2 regions of the Arthrobacter sp. TMS2-4 genome follow, and region 2 is predicted to be linked to the other one. Evidence: predicted binding sites of a transcription regulator. Region 2 holds the regulator's gene; the other holds the start of a gene.
What was found. The regulator HrcA, encoded in region 2, represses chaperone genes, less so after heat shock. The targets are predictions, from matches to a motif close to TTNGCACTCGNNNNNNNCGAGTGCNAA.
Positions count from the first base shown of each region.

Region 1: the regulator HrcA is predicted to act here: its motif matches at 1,907-1,933, upstream of ACX80F_RS06255 (Hsp20/alpha crystallin family protein).

Region 1 is NZ_JBTNDI010000003.1:157,346-160,745, reverse strand. It holds gene nhaA (Na+/H+ antiporter NhaA) at 1-443, opposite strand, end outside; gene ACX80F_RS06270 (haloacid dehalogenase type II) at 625-1,293, opposite strand; gene ACX80F_RS06265 (DUF2630 family protein) at 1,293-1,538, opposite strand; tRNA gene ACX80F_RS06260 (tRNA-Val) at 1,730-1,803, shown strand; gene ACX80F_RS06255 (Hsp20/alpha crystallin family protein) at 2,022-2,477, shown strand; gene ACX80F_RS06250 (SDR family oxidoreductase) at 2,573-3,379, shown strand.
Region 2 is NZ_JBTNDI010000004.1:115,769-119,168, forward strand. It holds gene ACX80F_RS07520 (DUF3097 family protein) at 1-515, opposite strand, end outside; gene hrcA (heat-inducible transcriptional repressor HrcA) at 687-1,700, shown strand; gene dnaJ (molecular chaperone DnaJ) at 1,819-2,952, shown strand; gene ACX80F_RS07535 (16S rRNA (uracil(1498)-N(3))-methyltransferase) at 2,955-3,400, shown strand, end outside.

The DNA.
Region 1 (3,400 bases), on a different contig from region 2:
AGGGCCTCGGGGCCCGCATTCAGCGTGATGGCGACGTACACCAGGGCCGGCACGACGACGCCGCCGATCGCCGCGGCGACGGGGACGATCGCCCGGTCGAACTTGCGCAGGTCACCGGCGACGAACTCGCGTTTCAGCTCGAGGCCGGCGAGGAAGAAGAAGATGGCGAGCAGTCCGTCCGCGGCCCAGGCGCCGACGCTCAGCTCGAGGTGCCAGGGTTCGTAGCCGAACCGGAAGTCGCGGACGGCGAAGTAGGTGTCCGCCGCGGCGGTGTTGGCGAGGATGAGGGCCAGCACGGTGGCGACGAGGAGAAGTCCTCCGCCGACGGTCTCCTTGCGCAGGATGCCGGAGATGCGCAGGTGTTCCGGGTAGCTGCTCCGGCTGAAGACCGTTGCGCCGCGGGACGTTCCGGGCGGGCTGGACGGTGTGTCGTGGGAAGTCATGGGTTCCTGGGATCGGGCTCGCTCGTATGAGCGCCGACCAGACTTCCCGGCTCACCAGAATGACCAGCGTAGCGCGGGAGCGGATCGGACGGCGACAAGAGATGTCTCGCCCTGGGCCTTGCGCGGCCCGCAGCGTGTCCATCGGACGGACAGGACCTGCGTCGGTCACCCAGTGGGGCGGTCATCCTGCGAGGAGGCGGGGCAGCTCGGTGATCGCCGACACCTCGTGGTCCGGGCGGGTCATGACGGCGGGGTAGGGAGCGCCTGAGCGGTTGAGCCAGACCGTGCGGAGACCCGCACGCGCGGCCCCGTCGATGTCCCACGGGTGGACCGCGACGAGCACGACGTCGCCCGCCTCCCGCTGGAGCTCCTGGAGGGCGTAGGCATAGGACTCCGGGGCCGGCTTCCATCGCGGCGCATCCTCGACGGACAGGACGGAGCCGACATCTCCGCGCACGCCTGCCCGCTCGAGGAGGCCTTCCGCGGTCGCGGCGGCACCGTTGGTGAGGGCTGCCACCTCGAAGCCACTGCCGGCCAGGGCCCGGATCCCCTCGGCGACGTCCGGGTGGACAGGCAGCGCCTGCAGGCTCGTCATCACGTGGCCTACCGCGTCCCCGGGGTCCCGGTTGAGCGGCTGGTCCGCGAGGACCGTGCGCAGCGCGTCCTCGGCGACCTCGCCGAAGGGCGTGTTCTGCCCGGCGGCCGTGAGGGCGAACCCGTCACGGAGCACGGAGGCGAACCAGAGCGCGGCGAGTTGTGGAGGAGCCCCCACCTCCTCGAAGTGCTGGGACATCCGCCCCAGATCCGAGAGGGTCTCGTTGACGTCGAACAGTACGAGCGGCAGGGCCATTACTGGCGGTACCCCTCCACCTGGCTGACGGGGCGCGCGTCGGCGTCTGCCGGGTCCTCTCCGGCGTCGGCCTTCGCGCGGCGCCGGCGCAGCAGGTCCCAGCACTGGTCGAGTTCCTCCTCGACCTGCTTGAGGCGGGTCGCGTGGTCCTGCTGATCGGCTTCGGCACCCTGGGGCTGGTCACGGAGGTCGTGCTCCTCCTGGACGAGGGTCTGGATGCGCTGGAGGATGTCCTGGTTGTCCATGGTGGTGTCCCTTCGTGGGGTGATGCCTGATGGCGTCCACAACGCTCAGCAGGCTTTCCTTCAGGCTACTGAGGCCGCACCGCGATGGCCAGCACGGCGCCGGACTCCCGCCCGGCGCGGCCGTGCCAGGGGTGGAGGTAGGGGGAATTTGGCACGGGGCGCGGATGGCCTAAGCTATGGGAGAACCAATTGCCTGTGTAGCTCAGTCTGGTAGAGCATCCGCTTCACACGCGGAAGGCCCGGGGATCGAGGCCCCGCGCAGGCACTGGGAATCAGCTCGTGAGAGCACCACGGAAAGGCTCGTACCGATATGTCGGGACGGGCCTTTTCTGCGTCCCGGAGCGTTCGTTCTGGGCGAACACCAACCCTTAGCACTCGCCGCATCCGAGTGCTAACATTCTTCGTAGTTGAGCGGAGGGCGCTCAACCCTGACGAACCAACCACCCACAGGTGGCATCAGCGAAGGAGTTGTTTCCCGTGGCCATGAAATTCGACCCTTTCCGTGAACTGGACCGCGTGACCGGCGCCCTGTTGGAGGGCCGTCCCGGACTGCGCCTCATGCCGATGGACCTCTACCGTGAGAAGGACCACTACGTGCTCTCCGCGGACCTCCCGGGTATCGACCCGGGATCCGTCGACATCGACGTCGACGGCCAGCTCCTCACCATCCGCGCCGAGCGCACGCTGCGGAGCGCCGAGGGCGTCAAGTGGCTGACCCGCGAGCGCGAGAGCGGCTCGTTCCTGCGCCAGCTCAATCTCGGCCAGGGCGTCGACACGGAGGGCATCGCCGCCCGCTACGAGAACGGCGTGCTCAGCGTGACGATCCCCGTCATCGAACGCGCGAGGCCCCGCAAGATCGAAGTGATCAGCGGGGAATCCGCCGAACCGGTGCGGTCGTCATCCTCCGATGCGACACCCCAGGGCGCCGTCGACGCGTAGGACCACCCACCGCGCGTACCCCCGGACACCTGTCCGAGGGTACGCGGCGTCCTTCGAGGAGTTCCGCTTGCATGCCGGGGGGCCGGGTGCGAAGGATGGGGGGCATGGACTTCACACCGAGCAAAGCAATCGTCACCGGCTCCGATTCCGGCATCGGCCGCGCGACGGCCCTCGCCCTCGCTGCGGCGGGCTGCGACGTCGGCGTAACCTGGCACTCCGACCAGGAGGGCGCCGAGGAGACCGCGCGGCTCGTGCGGGAGAAGGGCGTTCAGGCCGCCGTCGCGCGGCTCGACACCACGGACGCGCCGGCCTGCGGCGACGTCGTCGACCACCTCGCGCAGGAGCTCGGCGGCCTCGACGTCTTCGTCAACAACGCCGGAGTCAACGGCGGCACCATGTTCATGGACACGGACTGGGAGACCTGGCGCGGCACCATGGGTGCCAACCTCGATGGCGCCTTCGTCTGCCTGCAGCGCGCGGCGCAGCACATGCTCGACGGCGGCCGGGGCGGACGCATCATCGCCGTCACCAGCGTGCACCAGGAGCAGCCCCGCGTGGGCTCCGCCGCGTACGACGCCTCCAAGCACGGCCTCGGCGGCCTCATCCGGACCATCGCGCTCGAACTGGCGGACCGGGGCATCACCGCGAACGCCGTGCTGCCCGGCGAGATCAACACGCCCATGAACGACTCCCAGGATCAGGACCCGCGCGACATGGACCGTCCCGGCATCCCCCTCGGCCGGCCCGGCGCGCCGGAGGAGATCGCCGACGTCGTGGCCTTCCTCGCCTCCGGTGCTTCCAGCTACGTCAACGGGGCCTCGTTCGTGGTCGACGGCGGGATGCTCCTCATGGGACCCCAGGCGGGATCGCACCTGACGAGCGGGAGCTGGCGGACCCTGTGACCCCGTGCGGGTGAGAGACCT
Region 2 (3,400 bases):
TCGACGAGGATGCCGAGCCTGCGCTGCGGTCCGGGACCGAAGGCGCGGATGGCGCCCTCGAGGTCGTCCACGCCGTGCAGCGGCTCGACGACGATTCCCTCCAGGCGGAGATCGTCGCCCCACACCTTCTCGACGAGTTCGGCGTCGTGCTGACCCTCCACCCAGATCCTGCTCGCGCGGGCAGTCCTCGCCCGCGCGTTCTCCACCCGCACGGATCCGGAAGCGGTGCGGGTGGCGGCAGTCCTGGCGGCAGGGGCGGCGGCCGGCACGGGCGCGACGACGTGGATCGGGCGGCCGTCGAGGAGGAAGCCGTGGCCGAGCCTGAACGTCCGCGTCTTGCCGCGCCGGTCCTCGAGCACCATCACGTGGAGCCCGCCCGATTTCTCCACCCGGATCACCGCGCCCACGAACCCGCTCTGCACGTCTTCGAGGACCAGATCCTTCTGCACGGGGACATCCGGGAGTTCCACCCGCTTCGGAGCCGATATGTCGTGGGCACCCCAGCCGTAGTCCATCCCGGGTCCGTCCTTCCCGCGGGGGCTCCGGCGGTCTGCCGCAGCCCGGGATCCCAATGCTAACAATCGAAGCGGACGTACTAGACTTGGCACTTGGGTGTGTCGAGTGCTAACCGCCGGCAGCCGCCCGCGGCGCGTGCCCAGAGGAACGGATCCGGAGGTGACACAGGAGTGAGTGAACCGCGACGCCTGGAGGTGCTCCGGGCCATCGTCGAGGACTACGTCCATTCCCGGGAGCCGGTCGGGTCCAAGGCCCTGGTGGACCGACACCGGCTGGGGGTGTCCTCGGCCACCATCCGCAACGACATGGCCGTCCTCGAGGAGGAGGGCCTGATCGCAGCTCCCCACACGAGCTCGGGACGCATCCCGACCGACAAGGGCTACCGCCTGTTCGTGGACCGCATCTCCGAGGTGAAACCCTTGTCGGCGCCGGAGAAGAAGGCCATCCAGACTCTCCTGGAAGGTGCCGAGGACCTCGACGACGTCATGGACCGCACTGTGAGGCTGCTGGCGCAGATCACCCACCAGGTGGCCGTCGTCCAGTTCCCCCGCGTCGGTGGGGCGTCCGTCCGGCACATCGAATGCGTGCTGCTGGCGCCGCAGCAGGTCCTCGTGGTCCTGATCGCGACCAACGGCGCGGTCCAGCAGCGCATCGTGCGGACCTCCGAGGACATCGAGGAGTCCGAGCTGGCGGAGCTGAAGCAGCGCATCCTGTCCGCCGTGGCGGGATTGAAGCTCACGGCGCTGCCGGGCGGGCTCGCCGTGGCCCTCTCCCAGCTCCCTCCGGGGCTTCGAGCCCACGGGGGTACCATCGTGAAGGCGCTCGAGCAGCTTGCCGGGCTCGGGCGGGACGACCGCATCCTGCTCGCCGGGACGGCCAACCTGGCCCGCTCGACCGGGGACTTCCCGCTGAGCATCGGCCCCGTCCTGGAGGCGCTGGAGGAGCAGGTGGTCATGCTCCGGCTGCTGTCGGAGATGGAATACGACGCCCGCGGGATCTCGGTGCGGATCGGGAGCGAGAACCCCTACGGAGGGCTGTCGGAGGCCTCCGTGGTTGCCACGGGGTACGGACCGGACGCCGGAGCGAAGCTCGGGATCCTCGGCCCCACCCGCATGGACTATCCGACGACGATGGCGGCCGTACGCGCCGTCGCCCGCTACCTCTCGAGGATCCTCGAGGAATAACGGGGCAGCGGGCCGCGGTTCTGGGTTGTCGACGGCCGCCCAGGGCCAACCATGGCCTTTCCGCCGGTATCGCCGGCGAGCAGACGACAGAACGTTCAACAGGAAGTGATGTGCAGGAGTGAGTAATCACTATGAAGTCCTCGGTGTAGCGCAGGGTGCGACCGGGGAGGAAATCAAGAAGGCGTACCGCAAGCTCGCCCGGAAGCTCCACCCCGACGTGAACCCGGGCCCGGATGCGTCCGAGGAGTTCAAGCGCGTCAGCCACGCCTACGAGGTCCTGTCCGACCCCCAGAAGCGGCGGGTCTACGACACCACCGGCAACGAGAACGGGACCGACAGCGGCTACGGCGGGGGCTACTCGGGCTCGGGCTTCGCCTTCCAGGACATCTTCGAGACCTTCTTCGGCGGTGGCGGCGGCCAGCAGTCCGGCGCCCCCTCGCGGACGCGCCGGGGACAGGACGCGCTCATCAACGTGCGCATCGACCTGAAGGACGCGGTCTTCGGCACCAACAAGAAGATCGAGGTGGACACCGCGGAGATGTGCCCCTCCTGCGACGGCAGCTGCTGCCAGCCCGGCACCTCGCCCCGGACCTGCGACATCTGCGGCGGCTCGGGCCAGGTCCAGCGGGCCGTGCGCTCGATCCTCGGCCAGGTCATGACGAGCGCTCCCTGCGGCACGTGCCAGGGCTACGGCACCGTCATCCCCAGCCCCTGCCACGAGTGCAGCGGTGAAGGCCGGGTCCGTGCCCGCCGCACCCTGACCATCAAGGTCCCCGCCGGCGTCGGCACCGGCACGCGCATCCAGCTCGCGGGACAGGGCGAGGCCGGCACGGCCGGCGGCCCCCAGGGCGACCTGTACGTCGAGATCCGCGTCGCCACCGACTCCACCTTCCTGCGGGACGGCGACGACCTGCACGTGACGCTCAGTGTTCCCATGACCGCGGCAGCGCTCGGCACCACCGTGCACCTCGACACCTACGACGGTGACCAGGAACTCGACATCAAGCCCGGGACGCAGTCGGGCGAGATCGTGACCCTTCGGGGCCTCGGCGTCACGCACCTGCGGAGCCAGGGCAGGGGGGACCTGCGGGTCCACCTCAATGTCGAGACCCCACGCAACGTAGACCCGCAGCAGGAGGAGCTCCTGCGCAAGCTGGCCGAGCTGCGCAACGAGGAGTACACCGACGGCCAGCTGGCCAGCAGCGGCTCGGGCGTCTTCGCGCGCCTGCGGGAGCGGCTCGGAAACCGCTGATCATGACGCGTCCCCTGTTCTTCGGGCCGGGCGAGGCGGTCCGTGCAGCGGCCCCCGGCAGCACGTTCGTGCTCGGAGGTGACGAGGGGCGCCATGCCGCGACCGTCCGCCGCCTCGGGGAGGGCGAGCGCCTCGACGTCTCCGACGGCGCCGGCTACCGGATCGGCGGCGTCATCACCGCTGTCGGGACCAGCACGGTCGAGGTCACGGTGGAGGCCGCCGGCCAGGAGCCTGCGCCACGGCACCGCCTGGTCCTCGTCCAGGCCCTGGCGAAGGGCGGCCGGGACGAACAGGCCGTGGAGGCGGCGACCGAACTCGGGATCGACGCCGTCGTGCCCTGGCACGCCGAGCGGAGCATCGTGCGCTGGCGCGGGGACAGGGCCGAGAAGGGCCGGCAGAAGTGGGTCTCCCTCGTCGGGTCCGCATCGAAACAGTCGCGGCGATCGTT